DNA from 3 places in the Streptomyces sp. NPDC049970 genome. Region 3 is predicted to be linked to each of the others. Evidence: riboswitches for the same ligand, from Rfam matches in the RefSeq annotation. Region 3 holds a riboswitch; each other region holds the start of a gene.
What was found. A riboswitch is a leader RNA that binds a small molecule or an ion and turns the genes downstream of it on or off. The one in region 3 is predicted to bind cobalamin.
Positions count from the first base shown of each region.

Region 1 (7,030 bases), on a different contig from region 3:
GGCCGGACGAAGCCCACCGACACCACAGCCGGCATGGGCACCACCGGTGCCGGCGCGGGTGGGCACCGCGACATGGACACGTCCTCCACGTCGCGCCCGCTCGCGGGAGCCGGAGCCGAGCGGTCCGCCGGGGGCGCCGGTGGCCAGGAGGAGATGATCCGGTCCGAGGAGCAGCTCCAGGTCGGTACGGAGGAGTACGAGAGCGGCCGGGCCCGCCTGCACAAGTACGTCGTCACCGAGAACGTCACCAGGACGGTGCCCGTGTCGCACGAGGAGGTACGCGTGGTGCGCGAGCCTTTCCAGCCGGACGAGAAGGCGACGGGTACCGCGGGCCGGACCGACCTCGGTGAACAGGACGTCGAGGTCACCCTGCACGCAGAACGAGCCACCGTCCGCAAGGAGGCTGTCCCGGTGGAGCGGGTCCGTCTCGAGACCAGCAAGGTCACCGAACAGAAGGAAGTCTCCGCCGAGATCCGCAAGGAGAAGATCGACTACGCGGACGGCAAGGACATGGGCAGCGGCAAGGACATGGGCGGCGAGTTCGGCCAGGGACGTCGTCGCTGACCCCTCACACAGCGGCCACGCGCCGCACGACCACAGCGAGGGGCGGACCCGGGAGGTTCACGGGGCCGTCCCTTCGTCGCGTCGCCGTGCTCCGGGGACGGCGCGGCCCGGCAGGAAGCGTACGGCGGGCCGGCCGTCCGGTCCTTCCGGTGTGACGACGGCGCGCACCCGGTAGACGTCGGCGATGAGTTCCTCGGTGATGACCTCCGAGGGCGTTCCGCCGGCCACCACCCGGCCTTCCCTCATCACGGTGATCCGGTCGCAGAACATGGCGGCCAGGTTGAGGTCGTGGAGCGCGACGACCGCGGTCACGGGGAGCGCGGCGACCAGGGACAGCAGCTCCAGCTGGTGCTGGATGTCCAGATGGTTGGTCGGCTCGTCCAGCAGGAGTTCGCGCGGCTCCTGGGCGAGTGCCCGGGCGATCTGGACGCGCTGCCGCTCGCCTCCTGACAGGGTGTGCCAGGACTGCCCGGCGCGGTCGGCGAGTCCGGTGCGCGCCAGCGCATCGCGTACGGCGGCCTCGTCCTCGGGCCCCGGCGCGGACCAGGCGCGCCGGTGCGGGATGCGGCCGAGGCGTACGACGTCCAGGACGTTCAGGTCGACCTGGGTGACCGCGTGCTGGTCGACCACGGCCACACGACGGGCCACGGCTCTGCGGCCGGTGTCGGCGAGGGTGCGGCCGTCGAGGGTGACCACGCCCGCGCCGGGGGTGAGTACGCCCGCCATCACCCGCAGCAGGGTGGTCTTGCCCGAGCCGTTGGGACCCAGGAGGCCGACGGTGGCGCCGGGCGCCGGCGAGACGCTCACCCCGTCCAGCACGATCCTTCCGCCGGCCTCCCTGCTGACCCGTGCCGCCCGCAGGCCCTCGCCCGGAGACACGGCCGCGGGCTTCTCCCGCGTCACGCGCTCCTCCGGGTGCGGTAGAGGACCAGGACGAAGGCGGGCACCCCGATCAGCGAGGTGACCACCCCCACCGGCACCTCCTGCGGGTCGAGGACGGTCCTGGCCAGGGTGTCGACCCAGACCAGGAACACGGCCCCGGCCAGTGCGGTCACCGGCAGCAGCCTGCGGTGCCCCGAGCCGGTCAGCGCCCGGGCCGCGTGCGGCAGCACGAGACCGACGAAGCCGATGGCGCCCGCCGAGCTGACGAGGGCCGCGGTCAGCAGCGCGGTCGTGCAGAGCAGCACGATCCGGGTGCGGGCGACGTGGACCCCGAGTGCGGCGGCCGCGTCCTGGCCGAAGGCGAAGGCGTCGAGGGTGCGGGCATGGCCGAGGCAGATCAGCAGCGTGACGGCCAGGACGGCGGAACACAGCCACACGTCGCTCCAGCCGACCCCGCTCAGGGAGCCGAGCAGCCAGAACAGGACGCCGCGTGTCTGCTCCGCGTCGGCGGCGGTCATCACGACGAAGGAGGTCAGGGCGGAGAAGAGCTGCATGGCCGCGACGCCGGACAGGACGACACGGTCGGTGGAGCCGCCGAGGGTGTGGCTGAGCAGCAGCACGAGGGCGAAGGAGAACAGGGCCCCGACGAACGCGCCCGCCGAGACGGGCACCGCTCCCCCGCCGACGCCCAGGACCACGACCACGACCGCCCCGGTGGACGCGCCGGAGGAGACGCCGAGGACGAACGGATCGGCCAGCGGGTTGCGCAGCAGGGACTGCATCACGGTGCCGCACACCGCGAGCCCGGCCCCGCACACCGCGGCGAGCAGGGTGCGGGGCATGCGCAGGTTCCAGATGATGCCGTCCCGGATGGGGGTCAGCCGGGCCTCTCCGACGCCGAGGTGGGAGGCCACCGCGGACCACACGTCCGGGACGGAGATGCGCGCGGGGCCGATCGTGACGGCGACCGCGACGGACAGGAGGAGCAGGGCCGCACCGGCGGTCCACACCAGGCCGTCGCGCAGGACACCGGATCCGGCCGCCCGGCCGGTGGGCGCCGACTCGGGGGCGACGGTCGGCGCGGGTCGGGTGTCCGTCACTCCGCGAGTCCGAACGAGCGCAGCCCGGCCGCGACGCGTTCCACGCCCTCCACGGTCCGGATGCCGGGGTTCATGGCCTGGCCGCTGAGCAGGACGTACCGCTTGTGCCGCACGGCGTCCATGTTCCTGGTGGCGGGGTTGGACTCCAGGAACGCGATCTTCTTGCGGGCGCTCTCGGCGGTCTGCGACTTTCGGGTCAGGTCGCCGATGACCAGCACGTCGGGGTTGCGGTCCGCGACGGTCTCCCAGTTGATCTGGGGCCACTCCTCGTGCGTGTCGTCGAAGACGTTCTCCGCCCCGAGTTCCCCGGTGATGATGCCCGGAGCCCCGCAGCATCCCGCCAGGTAGGGGGATTCGGAGTTGGCGAACCAGTAGAGCAGCGTGGCGTCGGACGCGTCGGTCCGGGTGGTGGCCGCCGTGATCCGGGCCCTCAGCTCGGAGACGAGCGCGTCGCCCCGTTCCGGGACCCCGAACAGCCTTGCCAGGTCCCGCACTTCCGTGTAGACGCTGTCCATGGTCAGGGGCTCGGTGCGGGAACCGTCGCCGCTGCCGCTGTTGTCCTTGGCCGTGCAGTCGGCGGGCGAGACGTAGGTGGGCACTCCGAGGTCCTCGAACTGCTCGCGGGGCGCCACACCGCCCTTGCCGAGGGTCGACTCGAACGAGGCGCTGACGAAATCGGGTTCCAGGCCGAGGACCTTCTCCGACGAGGGGCGGTTCTCCGCGATGCGGGGGACCTTCGCGTTGGCCTTCTCCAGCCCCTCCATCACCGGGTCGGTCCAGGTGGAGGTGCCCGCCAGCCTGTCCTGGAGGCCGAGCGAGAGCAGGATCTCCGTCGATCCCTGGTCCAGGGAGACCGCGTGGTGCGGGGCGGCGGCGACGGTCACGGTGCGTCCGCAGTTCCTGAGCGTCACCGGGTAGCCGTCGGCGCCCGCGCCGTCTGCGGAGCGGGAGGAGCCGCCGCCGTTGCCGCCGCAGGCGGCCAGCAGGACAAGTCCCGCGATGAGCAGGGTGGTTCGGCGTACGGCGGTGGCTATGGGCGGCACGGAGTCCCTCGGCGTCTCTGGGCTCTTGCGCGAAGCCCGGTACGGAGTTCCGCTCCCGGTGCGGAAGCGGGTGCCAGCAGGTCTTCGGACTCGGGTTCGTCCGGGCGGAGCGCCTTCCCGGGGCACCCGAGGGTGTCCCAGTGGCCGTGGCCCCGCCCGTCCCCCTCACCGCTGCGCGTCAGCTCCGGATTCGCACCGGATTCCCTGACTCCACGTGGAGTACGACTGGCTTCTGCAAGTTATCACGCGGTGTTCCGACGGATTCCGGGACCGTGCCAGGAACGGCGGCGGGTGCGGCGGAGTCCGTCCCCGCGCACCCGCCGCCGGACGTCTCAGGGGTGGGGGCGAACCGATTCGCCGCCGGTCGCGGACGACTTCCCGCACCGGCGCGAGAGCACCGACACGGTTCCCCAGTAGGCCAGCAGGACGGCACGGAGGACCAGGATCTCCAGGCTCTCGCCCACCAGGCCGCGTGCCGTGCGGAGGCCGCTCATCGGGCCTCTCCCCCACCGGCGTGCCAGGATGCCCGGGGATCGTCGTACGCGTCGGCGTAACCGGGTCCCGCGATCGGCCAGTCGGCCAGCAGCTCGGCGGGCAGGGCGAAGGAGCCGGCCAGTTCCTGTGCGTGCGCGGCGACGGTCGCGACCAGTTCCTCGGCGGTCTCCGCGAGGGACTCGACCTGATCGCGGCTCAGGAACCCGGCGGCCAGCAGGTCGCCGCTGTTGCGGGCCACCCACTCGACGGCGAACAGCCGCTCCAGCTCCCCCAGCCGCTCCTTGGCCGCCCCTTCCGGCAGAGCGGAGCGCGCGTCGGAGAACGCCTCGGCGGCCTGGAGGTACGCGAAGGCCTCGACACCGCGCAGGGCCGGCCCCGAGGCCGCGTTCCACCGCCCGAGGGCGTCGGCGTCGGGCACCCGCAGCGCCCGGGCCCTGGCCCGGGCGAACCAGGTGTCCCGCACCGCGGCGAGGAGGGTGCGCAGGAAGCGCGGGTCGCTCAGGTCGCCGGGCCCAGGGACGGCGGTGGACTCCCGACCGGGGTCGGCGGCGAAGAGCATGTCGGCGGCCGCCTTGGCGTACAGGGCGATGTTGTCTCCCTCCGCGGTGATGGCGCCCTCCACCCCGGTGACCAGCTCGGTCATGCCGTTGTTCTCCAGCAGGGCCTGAGCACCGCAGCGTTCGCGGCTCTGCACGATGACCTCTCGGGCGCGCCAGGTGATCCAGGCCTTCGCCACGTCGACGAGCGTGCCGGCCTCCGTACGGCCGCTCTCGTCCGTACAGCTCTCCCACCGGTCCTGCGCTCTGAGGTGCAGGAGGCTCATGGCGAAGACCGTGGCCATGGCCGAGGCGAGCGGCCCGTGGTGGGTCCGGTAGGCGTTGACCGGCACCTTCGGTGTGCCCCGGGAACCGGAGACGAGCCGGTGGCCGCCGTACCGCACCGCGACCGCCAGGGTCGCGCGGGCCGAGCCCGCGGCGCAGGCGCTCATGGAGATCCGGCCGGGGGTGACCCGCCCGATGGTCGTCAGGAAGCGCCGCCGCCTGTCCCCGGGCCCGGTCCTGAACTCGCCCTGCGCGCCCGCTCCTTCGCCGTCGCCGAGCAGGGCGTCCCGCGCGAGGAACAGCTGGTCGAACGAGGTGAGGCAGTGGTCGACGGGGCTGCCCATCCGCGCCGGCAGCTGCCGGACCCGTACGCCCGGCAAGGGCCGCACGTCGTCGGTGAGCCGCACCAGGAAGAGGCGTACGCCGTGGTCCGTGCCGTCGGCCAGCAGGCGGGCGGCGACCAGACCGGACTTGGCACCGCCCGCGGGGCCGGTGTTGGGCATGAACTTCTGCGCGCCCGCGTTGGGGGTGTGCAGGACGAATCCGTCCCGTTCGCCGTCGTAGGTCGCGGTGGTCTCCATGGCCGCAGCGTTGTTGCCGTGGGCCACCTCCGTGCAGAGGTAGGTGCCGATGCGCCGCATGGAGAGGTAGTCGGAGAGGTCGCGGCGGCCGGCTCGGTCGTGGTCGAGGAGACTGCCGAGGAACAGGTTGTAGTGGATGCCCGCGACGGTGGTGAGCGCGGGGTCCACCGGGCCGAGCCAGGCGTGCAGGGCGGCCAGCGCCCGGAGGTCGGCGGCGAGGCGTGCTCCGCTGTCGAGCGACCGGTTGAGGATGCGCAGCCGGTCGTAGGCGAGTTCCAGTCGCTCCTCGGGTGTTCCCCCCGCGGGGCGGCGGAACGGTTCTGTGCTGATCAGCCGCTGCCAGAAGCCGTGCTCACGACGGAATTCGGGACCGAGGAGGACGCCGGTCAGCAGATCGGCGGTGGAGGGTGGGGCGGAGTCGGTAAGGGTCACGGTCATACCGAGTTGAACGACCGGGGTGGGGCGAGGACACCCTCGTCACCCGGGGGCAGGGACGCTGGTCAGAGCCGCTGCCAGCTCCGCCCGGTCGGGAGGCAGGGCGCCGGACCGCCCCACCGTGACGGCGGCGGACGCCACCGCGTGGCGCAGCACGTCTCCCAGCACGGCCGTGTCCATGGACCGCAGCCGGGTGCGGCCCCGCTCTCCGAGCAGCCCGCGCGAGGCGAGGGCGTGCAGCGTGCCGGACATGAAGGCGTCGCCGGCCCCCACCGTGTCCGCGACCCGGACGGACGGCGCGCCGACGCGCACCACCGTGTCGCGCAGGAACGCCAGCGCGCCGCCGGCACCCGTGGTGAGGAGGACCACGGCCGGCCCGGCGCGCAGCCAGCGGGCGGCGGCGTCTTCGGGTTCCTCGTCCGGGTACAGCCGGCGCAGGTCCTCGTCGCTGGCCTTGGCGATGTCGCAGACCGCGACGAAGCGCTCGGCCCGGCGTACCGCTCGGGCGCGGTCTCCCGTCAGCCCGGCACGCACGTTGGGGTCGTAGCTGACGGTCGCGTCCGTCCGCAGCGTCTCCACCAGGTCCAGGACGGTGGCCGCGCCCGGTTCGAGTCCGGTGGCGAGGGAGCCGGTGTGGACGTGCCGCGGCGGCTCCCCCGGCCGCTCCACCGCGCCCAGGGTCCAGGTGATGTCGAAGCTGTACGTGGCCCGGCCCTCGTCGTCCAGTTCGACCGTGGCGGCCGGGGTGGGCGCCGGGCTCCCGTCCGTCAGCACCCGCACCCCCGCGGCGGCGAGGTGGTCCCGGATCAGCCGCCCGTGGGCGTCGGGGCCGAGCTGGGTGACCAGCGTGGTGGCGCGGCCGAGCCTGGCCAGTCCGTACGCGACGTTCGCGGGGCTCCCGCCGGGGTGGGTCCGCTCCGGCGCGCCGGGAAGCCGGACGACGTCGGCGACGCATTCACCGATGACCAGCAGGGCGGGGCTGTCGGGCATGGGCGGTGGTTCTCCTGGGGGCGCGGGCGGCGGTGCGCGGTGGGGCACGGCGGTCGCGGGACGCGCCGCCGCCGATCTGCCCGGTGCGTACGGGCCCGCGGGGACCCGGGGTCCGGCGG
Region 1 covers NZ_JBFALP010000014.1:67,549-74,578, reverse strand. Annotated here, with positions in the region: gene AB0I83_RS22900 (PRC and DUF2382 domain-containing protein) at 1-564, shown strand, start outside; gene AB0I83_RS22895 (ABC transporter ATP-binding protein) at 622-1,443, opposite strand; gene AB0I83_RS22890 (iron chelate uptake ABC transporter family permease subunit) at 1,464-2,471, opposite strand; gene AB0I83_RS22885 (ABC transporter substrate-binding protein) at 2,543-3,589, opposite strand; cobalamin riboswitch at 3,647-3,834, opposite strand; gene AB0I83_RS22880 (hypothetical protein) at 3,922-4,083, opposite strand; gene AB0I83_RS22875 (acyl-CoA dehydrogenase) at 4,080-5,924, opposite strand; gene AB0I83_RS22870 (carbohydrate kinase) at 5,964-6,911, opposite strand.
Region 1: another riboswitch for cobalamin. It lies ahead of AB0I83_RS22885 (ABC transporter substrate-binding protein); the one in region 3 lies ahead of AB0I83_RS29305 (cobalamin biosynthesis protein).

Region 2 (7,030 bases), on a different contig from region 3:
GACTACGCTCCGGCGGGTCCGTGGGGAGGCGGCCCCTCCGGCAGGAACGTCACATGGGGCGCCCCGGTCCGGGGGTGGACGGTCACCTCGCCCTCCACCCCGTACACCTCGGCGAGGAGACGCGGGGTCAGCACCTCGGCGGGCGTGCCCGAGGCGACGACCTCGCCCGCGTCGAGGACGTACAGACGGTCGCAGTGGTACGCGGCGAGGTTGAGGTCGTGCAGGGCGACCAGGACCGTGGCCGGCAGTCTCCTCAGCACGCCGAGGACCGACAACTGGTGCTTTATGTCCAGGTGGTTGGTCGGTTCGTCGAGGACCAGCAGCGAGGGCTGCTGGGCGAGTGCCCGTGCGATCAGGACGCGCTGGCGCTCGCCCCCGGAGAGTCGGTCGAAGGGGTGGTCCGCCAGCCCGGTGACGTCCACCGCGCCGAGCGCCGTCCCGATCAGCTCCGCGTCCTCGGCGGTGTCCCCCGCGAGCAGCCGTTTGTGCGGCGTACGGCCCATGGCGACCACCTCGCGCACCGTGAGGTCGAACTCCGCCCCCGGCTCCTGCGTCACCGCCGCCACCGTCCGGGCGAGTCGCCGCACCGGCAGCGACCAGGCATCCTGCCCGTCGACCCCGACCCGGCCGGCGGCGGGGCGCAGGACGCGGTAGACGGCGCGCAGCAGGCTGGACTTGCCGCTGCCGTTCGGCCCGACCAGGCCGATCACCTCACCGGGGCGAGCGGTCATCGACACGTCGCGCACCAGCTGATGGGCGCCGGCCGTGAGAGTGACCGAGTCGACGACGAGTTCGGCTGCCCTCATGCCACACCCTCGCCCGTGCCGCGCCGTGCGTCGCGGCGCATCAGCCAGAGGAAGAACGGCCCGCCGCACAGCGCCGTGAGCACCCCGACCGGGATCTCCATCGGTGCGGCCACCACACGCGCGGCGATGTCGGCCCAGACGAGGAACACCGCTCCGCCGAGCGCGGCCGTGGGCAGCACCCGGCGGTGGTCACCGCCGACGAACAGCCGCACGATGTGCGGGAGCATCAGACCGACGAAACCGATCGGCCCGGCAGCCGCCACCAGCACGCCGGTGACGAGGGAGAGCAGCACGAACATGCGCGACCGGAAGCGGCCCACGTCCAGGCCCATCGTGGTGGCGGCCTCCTCGCCGGCCAGCAACAGGTTCAGATTGCGTGCCTGCACGGAGAGGACACCGATGCCGAGCAGCAGCGCCGCGCCGGGCAGCCGGAGAGTGGCCCAGTCGACACCGCCGAGGCCACCGAGCGTCCAGGCGAGGATCGCGCGCGTCTCGTTCCCCCGGTCGCTGGTCAGCAGCAGCAGGTCCAGCACCGCCGTGAGTACGGCCGCGACCGCCACACCGGACAGCACCAGCCGCACGGACGTGATGCGGCCCCCCGTACGGGCGGTGGCGTACACCAGCAGCAGGGCACCCAGCGCTCCGGCGAACGCGGCGACCGGGAGCGACACCGGCCCGAACAGAGTCACCCCGAACACGATCACGGTCACGGCGCCGAGGGACGCCCCGGAGGAGACCCCCAACAGGTAGGGCTCCGCTAGGGGGTTGCGTACGAGTGCCTGCATCGCGGTCCCCACGACCGCAAGCCCGGCGCCGGTCACCACCCCGAGCAGGACACGTGGCGCCCGTACGTCCAGCACGATGGTCTCGCGGGCCCGCGACCAGTCCGGCGCGGACCGGTCGGCGCCCACGGCGTGCCACACGATTCCCCACACCTGGCCCGGCGGGACGTGCACCGAACCGATGGCCAGACCCGCGACGACGGATGCGAGAAGCACGGCGGTCAGGACGAGCAGGGCCACGGCGAACGTCCCCCCGCCCGCCGCGGTGCCACCCTTCGCGCGCCGTCCCACGGCAGGCTCCGCCGGGGTGCCCACGGCCGGAGCGGTCACCGGAAGCTCTCGGGGTGCAGCCCACGGGCGAGGTCCCCGACCGCGTACGCCGACCGGATCCCGACCAGGGTCGCGGTCAGCGGCAGGACGACGAACCGCTCGTTCCTGATCGCCGGCACATCCGCGAGCGCCGGCTGGGCGAGCAGGTACGCCTTCTTCTGCTCGACGCTCCCGGAACCCTCGTAGTCGTAGATGGCTATGGCCTCCGGCTTGCGCTCCACGACCTGCTCCCAGGAGACGTCCCCGAACACGTCGTCCAGATCGGCGAAGACGTTGCGGCCGCCGGCGAGCCGGATCAGCTCGGTCCCCAGGCTCCTGCCGCCCGCGGTGAAGGCCGACTTGTCGCCGCTGTCGTAGACGAAGACCGGCATGTCGGATTCGCCCTCGACGGCGGACGCGGCCTCGGAGACCCGCCCCTTCAGATCGGAGACCAGCGTGTCGGCGCGGTCGGACACACCGAAGATCGTGCCCACGGTGCGGATCTCGTCGTAGGTGTCCTCCATCGTCACCCGCTTCCTGCCGCAGTACTCGCGGTTGAGGTGGGTGTCGATCCCGGCGTCGGCGAACGCCTTGCGCGAGCGCCCCTCCTTGTCCGCGAACGCGCTGCCGTACCCGCCGTAGACGAGGTCGGGTTCCGCCTCCAGGACAGTCTCGAACGACGGTTCCCTCTCGGCCAGTTCGGGGACGGCCTCGTACTCCTGCTTCAACTCGGGCAGCACGGCCGAGTCGGGGAAGGCGGTACCGGCCAGGTGGTCGCCCAGGCCGAGTGCGAGCATCAGCTCCGCCGGGTGCTGGTGGATGGTGACCACCCGCGCCGGAGGCTCGGTGTACGTCGTCCTCACCCCGCAGTTGTCGATCGTGACGGGGAAGCCCTCGGACACCTGCACCCCGCCCTCCGGGCTTCCGCCCGCGCCACCGGCGGAGCCGCACCCCGTGGTCAGGGCGAGTGCCGCCAGCGCGAGCGCGCCTGCCGCGACCCGCGGGGACGTGCGTCGGCGGGGTCGAACGGCCTGCGGGGAAAGGGACATGGCTGTGAACACGTGAAGCCTCCTGGGGAGTCCGCGCTCCTCGGATCGGGCCCGCGACAGGCCAGTGTCCTGACTCCCGGATCGACGCTTCCCCTCGGCCTTCCCACGCGGCGCGCAGTGGCATGTCGAGGGTCGCACTCCCCGGTCACAGTGGCGGGACCGTGCCGGATTCACACCGGCTTCCTGTCTCCCGTCGCGGCGATGACCTGGTGATAGTACGTTCCGTCGGGGCGCGGTCAAGTGGGCGGTCCCGGCCTCCCGCCGCGCGCCCCGACGGAAAGGGCCGCCCCTGTGGCGGGTTCCCGGGACGCCGCGCCCGGCGGCCCCCTTCCGTCGGATGTCATGATGACCCACGACAGGGCGACGGCGGTCCGAGGAAGCCGGTGCGAATCCGGCGCGGTCCCGCCACTGTGACCGGCGAGTTGATCCGTCCCGTCCTTGGTGCCCCTCCGGACGGAGCGGTGAGGACGGGACGGACTTCGACCCGGGAGCCAGGAGACTCACGCGGTCGCCTCCTCGACGTACACCGGGGCGGATCTCCCCGGAGAGAGGGTGGTTCGGCGTGCCCGACAACCCGGCCCAGGAGGCTTCGGACACCGTGGTGGCGGTGAGGACGGCGGGCCCGGCCCCCTGCCGCATCGTCGTGTGCCGGGACTGCTGCTGCGGCAGTCCCAAGGTGACCGGAGTGGACCACGCGGCGCAGACGGCGCGGCTGCGCACCGAGGCACCGGTGCGGGTCTCCGAGTGCCTCGACGTGTGCGACCAGGCCAACGTCGTCGTCGTGCAGCCCTCCGCCGCCGGCCGGGCCGCCGGAGGCCGGCCGGTCTGGCTGGGACTGGTCAACGACCCTGACGCGACGGAGGACATCGCCGCCTGGGTGCGTGCGGGCGGCCCGGGCCTGGCGTCCAGGCCCGAGATCCTCGACCTCTACACCTTCCTGCCTCCCCGGCGCCGTGCGGCCACCTGAGGCCGGCGGCGCCCGGTGGACCGAGGTGCCGAAGCGGCCGGTCCGCGCGGAGCCGTCCACCAGGCGACGCACGGGGGAGAGGGCACCCGGCATGGCTGATCCGGCTCGGGCGCCCCAGGACGCCGTGGCGGCGGCGATGGAGGACGCGGCCGCCCTCGGGGGTTTCTTCGCCATGCGGACCGGTGGCCCCGGCGAGGGCTGGCACCCCGTCCAGGAGTCGTACGCCCGCGGGTTCGCCGACCTCGCCACGGCCGTCGCCGACCGGTACCGCACCAGGGATCCGCGCGTCGGCGTGTCCATCGCCCAACTGGGGCACGCGGCCCGCCTCTGGTCACCCGTGCTGGCCTGCGCCCTGCTCCACGGGATCGTGCTGGACCTCGACGCCCTGCAACGCGCCGACACCGGCTCGGCACTCAGGCTGCCGCACCCCGCCGGGTGGTACGCCGACCGGCTCCCGCACCGCGAACACGCCCTGAGCACCGAGGTGATGGGGCACCTGGCGGCGTTGGAGGCCGGGCTGGACGTCAAGATCGCCCCCCGCCTGCTGGACGGGAACGCGGCCTCCGCGCTGGCGGGTTCGGCCGGAGTGCTCCTGGCCGCCCGGCCCGGTCTGCGGACGCCGCTCACCCGCCTGGTCACGCGACTGCTCGGCACCGGAAGGCTCGTCGGTACGGGATCCCTGACCGGACCGGACCTGGCCTTCCGCCGTCGCAGTTGCTGCCTGTACTACCGGACACCGGCCGGTTCGAAGTGCGGGGACTGCTGTTTCGCCGACTGAGACGCGCCGGGCCCGTCACTCGGACCCGCGACACCGGCGGGAGGTCCGCCGGGCACCGGCCGGGGCGTGTCGCGCGCCCCGGCCGGCGCCGCCCGGTCGGTCAGGACCCGGACAGCTCACCACGGACCGTGCGTGCCGCGGCGACCAGATTCCCCAGCGCCGCACGGGTCTCGGGCCAGCCCCGGGTCTTGAGACCGCAGTCCGGGTTCACCCACAGCCGCTCCGCCGGGATGGCCTCCAGTCCGGTCCGGAGCAGGTCCGCGGCCTCCTCGGCGCCCGGCACCCGGGGCGAGTGGATGTCGTAGACGCCCGGTCCCGCCTCGCGCGGATACCCGTGGGCGGCGAGCTCGTGGGCGACCTGCATGTGGGAGCGGGCCGCCTCCAGGCTGATGACGTCGGCGTCGAGGTCGTCGATGGCCTGGATGATGTCGCCGAACTCGGCGTAGCACATGTGGGTGTGGATCTGGGTGTCCGGCCGCACGCCGCCGGTGGTGAGCCGGAACGACTCGGTGGCCCAGTCCAGATAGGCGGGACGGTCCGCCGCGCGGAGCGGCAGGGTCTCGCGCAGAGCGGGCTCGTCCACCTGGATGACGGACGTGCCCGCGGCCTCCAGATCGCCGACCTCGTCGCGCAGGGCCAGCGCGACCTGGCGGGCGGTGTCACCGAGCGGCTGGTCGTCGCGGACGAAGGACCAGGCCAGCATGGTGACCGGTCCGGTCAGCATGCCCTTGACCGGGCGGTCGGTGAGGGACTGGGCGTACGTCGTCCAGCGCACCGTCATCGGATCGGGGCGGGAGATGTCGCCGGCCAGCACCGGGGGACGGACGTAGCGGGTGCCGTAGGACTGGACCCAGCCGTGCCGAGTGGCGAGGTACCCCGTCAGCTGCTCGGCGAAGTAGTGCACCATGTCGTTGCGCTCGGGCTCGCCGTGCACGAGGACGTCGATGCCGGTCCTCTCCTGGAAGGAGATCACCTCGCCGATCTCGGCCTCGATGCGCTCCTCGTACCCGGCGGTGCCGATGCGTCCGGCCCGCAGGTCCGCGCGGGCCGTGCGCAGTTCGTCGGTCTGCGGGAACGAGCCGATGGTGGTGGTCGGCAGCAACGGCAGTCCGAAGCGGGCACGCTGGGCGGCGGCGCGCTCCCCGTAGGGGAGGGAGCGACGGCCGTCGGAGCCGGTGACGGCATCGGCCCTGGCCTGTACGACCGGGTCGTAGATGACCGGGGAGTCGGCGCGGGAGGCGAGGTCGGCCTGGTTGGCGGTGATCTCCGCGGCGATGGCGTCGGTGCCCTCGGCGAGTCCCTTGGCCAGAGTGGCGATCTCCCCGGTCTTCTGCCTGGCGAAGGCGAGCCAGCGGAGGATCTCAGGATCGATGTCCTTCTCCGGCGCTGTGTCGAGGGGGACGTGCAGCAGTGAACAGGAGGAGGCGACGTCGACCCGGTCCGCGAGGCCGAGAAGCGTGGCAAGCGTGGTCAACGACTTCCCGTAGTCGTTGATCCAGACGTTGCGTCCGTTGACGACGCCGGCGACGAGCCGCCTGCCCGGCAGCCCGCCGGCTGCGGCGAGGTCGTCGAGATTGGCCGCAGCCGTGTCGGTGAAGTCGAGGGCGAGGCCCTCGACCGGGGCCTTCACCAGAACGGGGAGAGCCTCGCCGAGCCGGCCGAAGTAGGACGCGACGAGCAGCTTGGGCCGGTCGGTGAGAGCGCCGAGGTCCCGGTAGGTGCGGGCGACGGCGTTCAGCTCGGCGGATGTGCGGTCCTGGACCAGGGCGGGCTCGTCGAGCTGTACCCACTCCGCGCCGGCGGCGCGCAGATCTGCGAGAACCTCCGCGTAGACCGGCAGGAGCCGGTCCAGCAGGGTGAGCGGTTCGAAGCCGGCCGGCACCCCGGGGGCGGGCTTGGCGAGCAGAAGGTAGGTGACAGGGCCGACGAGCACCGGCCGGGCGGTGTGCCCGAGCGCGAGGGCTTCCCTCAGCTCGTCCACCTGCTTGGCCGAGTCCGCGGTGAACGTGGTGTCCGGGCCGAGTTCGGGGACGAGGTAGTGGTAGTTGGTGTCGAACCACTTGGTCATCTCCAGCGGCGCCACGTCCTGGGTGCCGCGTGCCATCGCGAAGTAGCCGTCGAGCCCGTCCGCGCGGACCGCCTCACTATGCCGCTGCGGGACGGCACCGACCATCACGCTGGTGTCCAGCACGTGGTCGTAGTACGAGAAGTCACCGGTCGGGACCTCGTCGATGCCGGCCTCCGCGAGCTGCTGCCAGTTGGTGCGGCGCAGTTCGGCCGCGGTGGCGCGCAGCGCGTCGGTGGTGACGTCGCCCTTCCAGTAGCCCTCGATGGCCTTC
Region 2 covers NZ_JBFALP010000006.1:328,887-335,916, reverse strand. Annotated here, with positions in the region: gene AB0I83_RS14970 (ABC transporter ATP-binding protein) at 3-806, opposite strand; gene AB0I83_RS14965 (iron ABC transporter permease) at 803-1,879, opposite strand; gene AB0I83_RS14960 (ABC transporter substrate-binding protein) at 1,915-2,946, opposite strand; cobalamin riboswitch at 2,988-3,171, opposite strand; cobalamin riboswitch at 3,320-3,448, shown strand; gene AB0I83_RS14955 ((2Fe-2S) ferredoxin domain-containing protein) at 3,545-3,913, shown strand; gene AB0I83_RS14950 ((2Fe-2S)-binding protein) at 4,005-4,691, shown strand; gene metE (5-methyltetrahydropteroyltriglutamate--homocysteine S-methyltransferase) at 4,792-7,030, opposite strand, start outside.
Region 2: another riboswitch for cobalamin. It lies ahead of AB0I83_RS14955 ((2Fe-2S) ferredoxin domain-containing protein); the one in region 3 lies ahead of AB0I83_RS29305 (cobalamin biosynthesis protein).

Region 3 (7,030 bases):
GAGGGCACCGAGGTGTCCAGGAGCGGGGCGCCGTGCAGCCCGGTCTGGCCCTGGGCCGCCCGGACTGCGAGCGGCAGCAGCGCGCCGGGGACGCCCCGCGCGGCCGCCAGGGCGCGCAGCGTGGTCTTCCAGTCCAGGACCGGGGAGTCGAGGACGAGGCCGCGGATACGGTCGCGGAGGGCGGAGTTCACGGCCGCGTGCAGGGCCATCGAGGCACCGGACGACCAGCCGTGGAGGATGACGTTCTCGGCGCCGTAGCGCACGGCGTGGCGGATGGCCGCGTCGAGGTCGCGCCATTCGGATTCGCCGAGGTGGGCGAGGCCGTCCGGGGAGCGCGGGGCACCGGGGTCGCCGCGGTAGGCCAGGTCGAGCACCGGGAGCTGCTGGGCGTGCAGGAACTCCAGCACGTTCAGCGGGTGCTCCCTGGTGGTGCCGAGGCCGTGCACGGTGATGACCCAGGTGTCGCGGGCGCCGGGAACGAACCAGGCCGGCAGGGCGCCGAGTTCTCCGGGGACCTCGACCTCCTTGTACGCCAGGCCGAGGGCGGCGAGCGGGTCGCCGCGGTGGATCTCGGGGGTGAGGCGGACCCTGGAGCCCGGCTTCAGACTGCCGAGGTTCACGCGCTCGAGCCGCCGTACGACGGTGTCGGCCGAGTCGTGGGCGGCCTGCTCGACGACCGGGCCGACGACCGCGTGGACGTCGCGGGCGGTCAGTCCGTACACGCCGGGGCGCAGGGCGGCGAAGGAGCGGGTCAGCGTGACCTGTCCGGCCTCGGTGGCGTGGACGGTCATACGGCGGTCGGCGGGGAACGGACGCGGTGGCGACGGCGCCCCGAGGGCTGCGTCGCTCGCGTACCGGCCGGCGGCGACCGCTGCCGCGCCGACTCCGAGGATCGTGGTGGCGGCCGCTGCCGCTGCTGTTGCCGGGCGCACGGCTCCAGTGTCCCGGGCCTGGGCACGGGCTGCCAGCGGGCGGCGTCCGTACGGTGCGGGGGCGGGGCTCAGCCCGGCTGGCCGTAGCCCTTCAGGGCGTCCTGGACGTCGTGGAGCTGGGCGTGGGAGAGCAGGTTGGGGCTGAGGCCGGGCACGGAGCTCGCGGCGAGCCAGAGCCTGCACATCCATTCGAGCTGCGCGGTGCGGTCGTAGGCCTCGTCGAGGGTGTCCCCGTAGGTGACGGTTCCGTGGTTCTGCAGCAGGCAGCCCGTGCGGTCGCGCAGGGCGTCCACCATGTTGTCGGCGAGCTCCTGGCTTCCGTAGCGGGCGTAGGCGGCGGTGCGGACGGGGCCGCCGAGCAGGGCCGCGGCGTAGTGGACGAGCGGTACCTCGGGGACGAGGGTGGAGACGGCGGTGGCGTGCACGGCGTGGGTGTGGACGACGGCCTTCGCGGAGCTCCCCCGGTAGACGGCGAGGTGGAGGGGGAGCTCGCTGGTCGGGACGAGTTCTCCCAGCACCTGGCGGCCTTCGAGGTCGACGCCCACCGTGTCCCCCGGGCCCAGCCGGTCGTAGGGCACTCCGCTGGGGGTGACCAGGACGATTCCGCCGACCCGGGCCGAGACGTTGCCTGAGGTGCCGACGACCAGCCCTTCCGCCGCCGTCCTGCGGGCCGTCGCGACGACACCGTCCCACGCCTGTTGGATCTCGCTCTGATCGCCGTCGCTCATGCGGAGATCCTAGGGGTCGCCCCCTCGCCCCCGGCAGGGGCAGGGAGGGTGTCCCGTTCGCCTCCGCGGGCACACGTGAGCCATGTCTCCCGTCGGGGCGAATCGGCGCGGAAGCGGACCATTCGCACCGGGAGGGGCCGGTCCCCGCACCGGCGACGGCGGTCCGGCCTACCCGTCGCGCACACAAGCGGAATCGCCGCGAACGGTTGGGGTCACCATGCCGCCCTGCCCAGTTCATCTTCCGTTCACCCAGGTTGCTTACGTTCCACGTGCCACTGACGTCGAACGATTGCCTGGGTAAATGGAACACATCACGCTGCTGCTCGCGATCGTGATCGTGACAGCTCTCGTGTTCGATTTCACGAACGGTTTCCACGACACCGCCAACGCGATGGCCACCACCATCTCGACCGGCGCACTCAAGCCCAAGACAGCGGTGGCCATGTCCGCCGTTCTCAACCTCGTCGGCGCGTTCCTGTCGGTGGAGGTCGCCAAGACGATCTCCGGCGGGATCATCAACGAGGACGGCCTCAGAACCGAGGTCATCTTCGCCGCGCTCGTCGGCGCCATCCTGTGGAATCTGCTGACCTGGCTGGTCGGCCTGCCCTCCAGCTCGTCGCACGCGCTCTTCGGCGGCCTCATCGGCGCAGCGGTGATGTCGGCGGGCTGGTCCTCCATCGACGGCGGCACCGTCGTCACGAAGGTCCTGCTGCCCGCGATCGCCGCGCCGCTCGTCGCCGGCGTGGCCGCGCTCCTGGCCACGAAGCTGACGTACCGCCTCAACCGGAAGATCACCGACGAGGCGCAGCTGAAGTCGACCGCCAAGGGCTACCGCGCCGGCCAGATCGCCTCGGCCGGTCTCGTCTCGCTCGCCCACGGCACCAACGACGCGCAGAAGACCATGGGCATCATCACCCTGGCCCTGGTCACCGGCGGCGTCCTCGCCCCCGGTTCGAACCCGCCGGTCTGGGTCATCGCCTCCGCCGGTGTCGCGATCGCCCTGGGCACCTACCTCGGCGGCTGGCGCATCATCCGCACCATGGGCAGCGGCCTCACCGAGCTCCGGCCGCCGCAGGGCTTCGCGGCCCAGACCAGCGCGGCCACGGTCATCCTGGCCTCCTCGCACCTCGGCTTCTCCCTCTCCACCACGCAGTCCTGCTCCGGTGCGGTGATGGGCGCAGGCCTCGGACGCAAGGGAGGCGTGGTCCGCTGGTCCACCGCCACCCGGATGTTCATCGCCTGGGGCCTGACGCTGCCGGCCGCCGGCCTGGTCGGCGCCGGGGCGGAGTTCCTCACCAAGCAGGGCCCCTGGGGCGTCGCCGTGGTGGCCGTCGTGCTCGTCGCCGGCTCCGGTGCCATCTGGCTGCTGTCGCGCCGCAAGCCGGTCGACCACACCAACGTCAACGAGCCCGCGGGCGTCGTGACCACCGCGATCGCGGCGGTCAGCCCGCCGCCCGCCGGCACGCTGGTCCCGGACCTCAAGGCCACCATCCCCGCCCCGGCCGACCCCCAGACCGACCCGGCCCGACCGGCCACGGTGTAAGGACAGATCCGTATGAACATCGACTGGGCAGCTCTCGCGTCCGTCTTCGGCGTCAGCCTCGTGATCACCGTCGCACTCGTCGGCCTCTTCACCCTCGGCATCCTGGGCCTGGCCAGGCAGGTGCCGACGGCTCAGGGCGGTGGCGGTCCCCACGCTCCGGCGCGCGCCGGTGCCTACGCCTGCTTCGCGCTGTGCGCGGTGGCGGTCGCGTACGGGATCTACCTGATCGTCGCCTGAACCTCCTCGGTGCGTGACACCGGGCCGGACACACCGTGCGTGTGTCCGGCCCGGTGTGCGTCCGGGCACGCCGAAGCCTCGCAGGTCAACGGCAGGTTGACGGGCGTTCGCAGAGCGTGGTGGACTGCCCGGGCCATTACGGCGACAGGAGAGGAAGCCGGTGCGAATCCGGCGCGGTCCCGCCACTGTCACCGGGGAGCAGTCCTCCACACGGAAGTCACGGCCCGCGACCGCGGGCTGGAAGGCCGGAGGACCTGCGGATCCGGAAGCCAGGAGACTCTCGTCGCCGGTCACGTCGAACCAGGGCGCGGACCCTGAGTGAGGACATCTGCCATGCCCGGCCGCCGTGCGTCCCTTCCCGCACCACCCGTGACGAGGTCCCTTCGAGGCGCGACGGCCTGCTGATCCGTGCGAGCCGACCGCATCTTCGCGTACGGTGCCGCCGCCGGCCTGATCGGCGACCTGCTGCTCGGTGATCCCCGCCGGGGCCACCCCGTCGCCGCCTTCGGGCGAGCCGCCGCGGTGGCCGAGAGCGTGCTGTGGCGCGACCACCGGGGCCGGGGCGCCCTGCACGCGCTCGTCTGCGCCGGGGGTGCCACGGGCGCCGCCGCGCTGGCCGCCCGCGCCGTACGCCACCGCCCCGCCGCGGCCGTGGCGCTGACCGCCGCCGCCACCTGGTCCGTCGTCGGGGGTACGTCGCTGGGCCGCGAGGCGCGCGCCATCGGCGGCGCCCTGGCCGCCGGGGACGTCGAGCTGGCCCGCGAGCGGCTGCCGCATCTCTGCGGCCGCGATCCACAGGCGCTGGACGGACCTCAGATCGCCCGCGCGGTGGTGGAGTCCGTGGCCGAGAACACCTCCGACGCCGTGGTGGGGGCCCTGGTGTGGGGCGCGCTCGGCGGGGTGCCGGGGCTGGTCGGCTTCCGGGCCGTCAACACGCTCGACGCCATGGTGGGACACAGGTCGGCCCGCAACCGGCGCTACGGCTGGGCGTCGGCCCGGCTCGACGACCTGGCCGGCTGGCCGGGGGCCCGCCTCACCGCGGCGCTCGCGGTGGCCGCCGGGGGCCGCCCGCGCGAGGCCGTCCGGGCCTGGCGTGCCGACGCGGACAGGCACCCGAGCCCCAACGCGGGCCCGGTGGAGGCCGCCTTCGCGGGGGCGCTCGGCGTACGGCTGGGCGGGACCCTCGCCTACGCCGGCCGGGTCGAGCACCGGCCGGTACTCAACGGGGAGGCCGGCCGGGACGTGCGGGTCACCGACATCGAACGCGCGGTGCGGCTGTCGCGCCGGGTGAGTGTGCTGGCCCTCGGCGTGTGTGCGGCGGGGCGGCTGGCCATGGGACGGAGGGGAAGATGAGCGGCGGGCTGCTGGTCGCCGGCACCACGTCGGACGCGGGCAAGAGCGTGGTCACGGCCGGGATCTGCCGGTGGCTGGTGCGCCGGGGGGTGAAGGTCGCGCCGTTCAAGGCGCAGAACATGTCGCTGAACTCGTTCGTCACCCGTGAGGGGGCGGAGATCGGCCGCGCCCAGGCGATGCAGGCACAGGCCGCCCGGGTGGAGCCGTCGGCGCTGATGAACCCGGTGCTGCTCAAGCCCGGGAGCGACCGGTCGAGCCAGGTGGTCCTGATGGGCAGGCCGGTCGGCGAGATGAGCGCCCGCGGCTACCACGGCGGGCGTCAGGAGGCGCTGCTGGGCACGGTCGTGGACTGCCTTGAGCAGCTTCGGGGTACGTACGACGCCGTGATCTGCGAGGGGGCGGGCAGTCCGGCCGAGATCAACCTGCGGCGTACGGACATAGTGAACATGGGCATCGCGCGGGCCGCGCGCTTCCCCGTGCTGGTGGTGGGCGACATCGACCGGGGCGGTGTGTTCGCCTCGTTCTTCGGTACGACGGCGCTGCTGAGCGCCGAGGACCAGTCGCTCGTCGCCGGGTACCTCGTCAACAAGTTCCGCGGGGACGTGTCGCTGCTGGAGCCCGGCCTCGACATGCTGCACGGGCTCACGGGACGGCGGAGCTACGGTGTGCTCCCGTACGCCCACGGGCTGGGCATCGACGAGGAGGACGGGCTGCGGGTCTCGATGCGCGGCACCGTACGGGAGTCGGTGGTGGCGCCCCCGCACGGCGAGGACGTGCTGCGGGTCGCGGTGTGCGCGGTACCGCTGATGTCCAACTTCACCGATGTGGACGCGCTCGCCGCGGAGCCCGGTGTGGTGGTGCGGTTCGTGGACCGGGCGGAGGAGCTCGCCGACGCGGACCTGGTGGTCGTGCCCGGCACGCGGGGCACCGTGAAGGCGCTGGCCTGGCTGCGGGAACGCGGGCTGGCGGACGCCCTGCTGCGGCGGGCCGCCGAGGGGCGTCCGGTGCTGGGAATCTGCGGCGGGTTCCAGGTGCTGGGCGAGCGCGTCGAGGACGACGTGGAGTCCCGGGCGGGGCTGGTGGACGGGCTCGGGCTGCTGCCGGTGCGCGTCCGCTTCGGCCGGGAGAAGGTGCTGGGCCGGCCCGTCGGGACGGCGCTCGGGGAGCCGGTGGAGGGGTACGAGATCCATCACGGGGTCGCCGAGGTGCACGGCGGCGAACCCTTCCTGGACGGCTGCCGGGTGGGCTCGGTGTGGGGGACGCACTGGCACGGCTCGCTGGAGAGCGACGGCTTCCGGCGGGCGTTCCTGGGCGAGGTCGCGCGGGCGGCCGGGCGGCGGTTCACCGCCGCGCCCGACACGAGTTTCGCGGCGCTGCGGGAGGAGCAGCTCGACCGGCTCGGGGACCTGGTCGAGGAGCACGCGGACACGGACGCGTTGTGGCGGCTGATCGAGGAGGGGGCTCCGGCGGGGCTGCCCTTCGTGCCGCCGGGAGCGCCCGCGTCCGCTCCCGCGCCGCGGCGCGCCGAGGACGCCCCGGCCCCGGTGACCGGGCCGCACGGCACCGAGGACGCCCCGGCCCCGCCGGACGCCGGAACCGAAGTACACGCCACCGAGGAGGCCCTGTGAGTACCCCGTATCCCTTCACCGCCATCGTCGGGCAGGACGATCTACGGCTCGGGCTGCTGCTCAACGCCGTCAGTCCCGCCGTGGGCGGGGTGCTGGTCCGGGGCGAGAAGGGCACCGCGAAGTCGACCGCGGTGCGGGCGCTGGCCGCGCTCGTGCCGCACGTTCCCGTGGTCGCGGGGTGCCGGTTCTCGTGCGACCCGGGGGCACCCGATCCGGCGTGTCCGGACGGCCCGCACGAGGCGGGGACGGGTGTGTCGCGTCCGGCGCGGACCGTGGAGCTGCCGGTCGGCGCGTCGGAGGACCGGCTCGTCGGCGCGCTCGACATCGAACGGGCCCTCTCCGAGGGGGTGAAGGCGTTCGAGCCCGGGCTGCTCGCCGACGCGCACCGCGGGATCCTGTACGTGGACGAGGTCAACCTCCTCCACGACCACCTGGTGGACCTGCTGCTCGACGCGGCGGCCATGGGCGCCTCGTACGTCGAGCGCGAGGGCGTGTCCGTCCGGCACGCGGCGCGTTTCCTGCTGGTCGGGACGATGAACCCCGAGGAGGGCGAGCTCCGCCCTCAGTTGCTCGACCGCTTCGGGCTGACCGTCGAGGTGGCCGCGTCGC
Region 3 covers NZ_JBFALP010000026.1:5,687-12,716, reverse strand. Annotated here, with positions in the region: gene AB0I83_RS29325 (hypothetical protein) at 1-932, opposite strand, end outside; gene AB0I83_RS29320 (class II aldolase/adducin family protein) at 1,001-1,660, opposite strand; gene AB0I83_RS29315 (inorganic phosphate transporter) at 1,962-3,203, shown strand; gene AB0I83_RS29310 (hypothetical protein) at 3,216-3,440, shown strand; cobalamin riboswitch at 3,590-3,720, shown strand; gene AB0I83_RS29305 (cobalamin biosynthesis protein) at 3,849-4,793, shown strand; gene AB0I83_RS29300 (cobyric acid synthase) at 4,790-6,421, shown strand; gene AB0I83_RS29295 (putative cobaltochelatase) at 6,418-7,030, shown strand, end outside.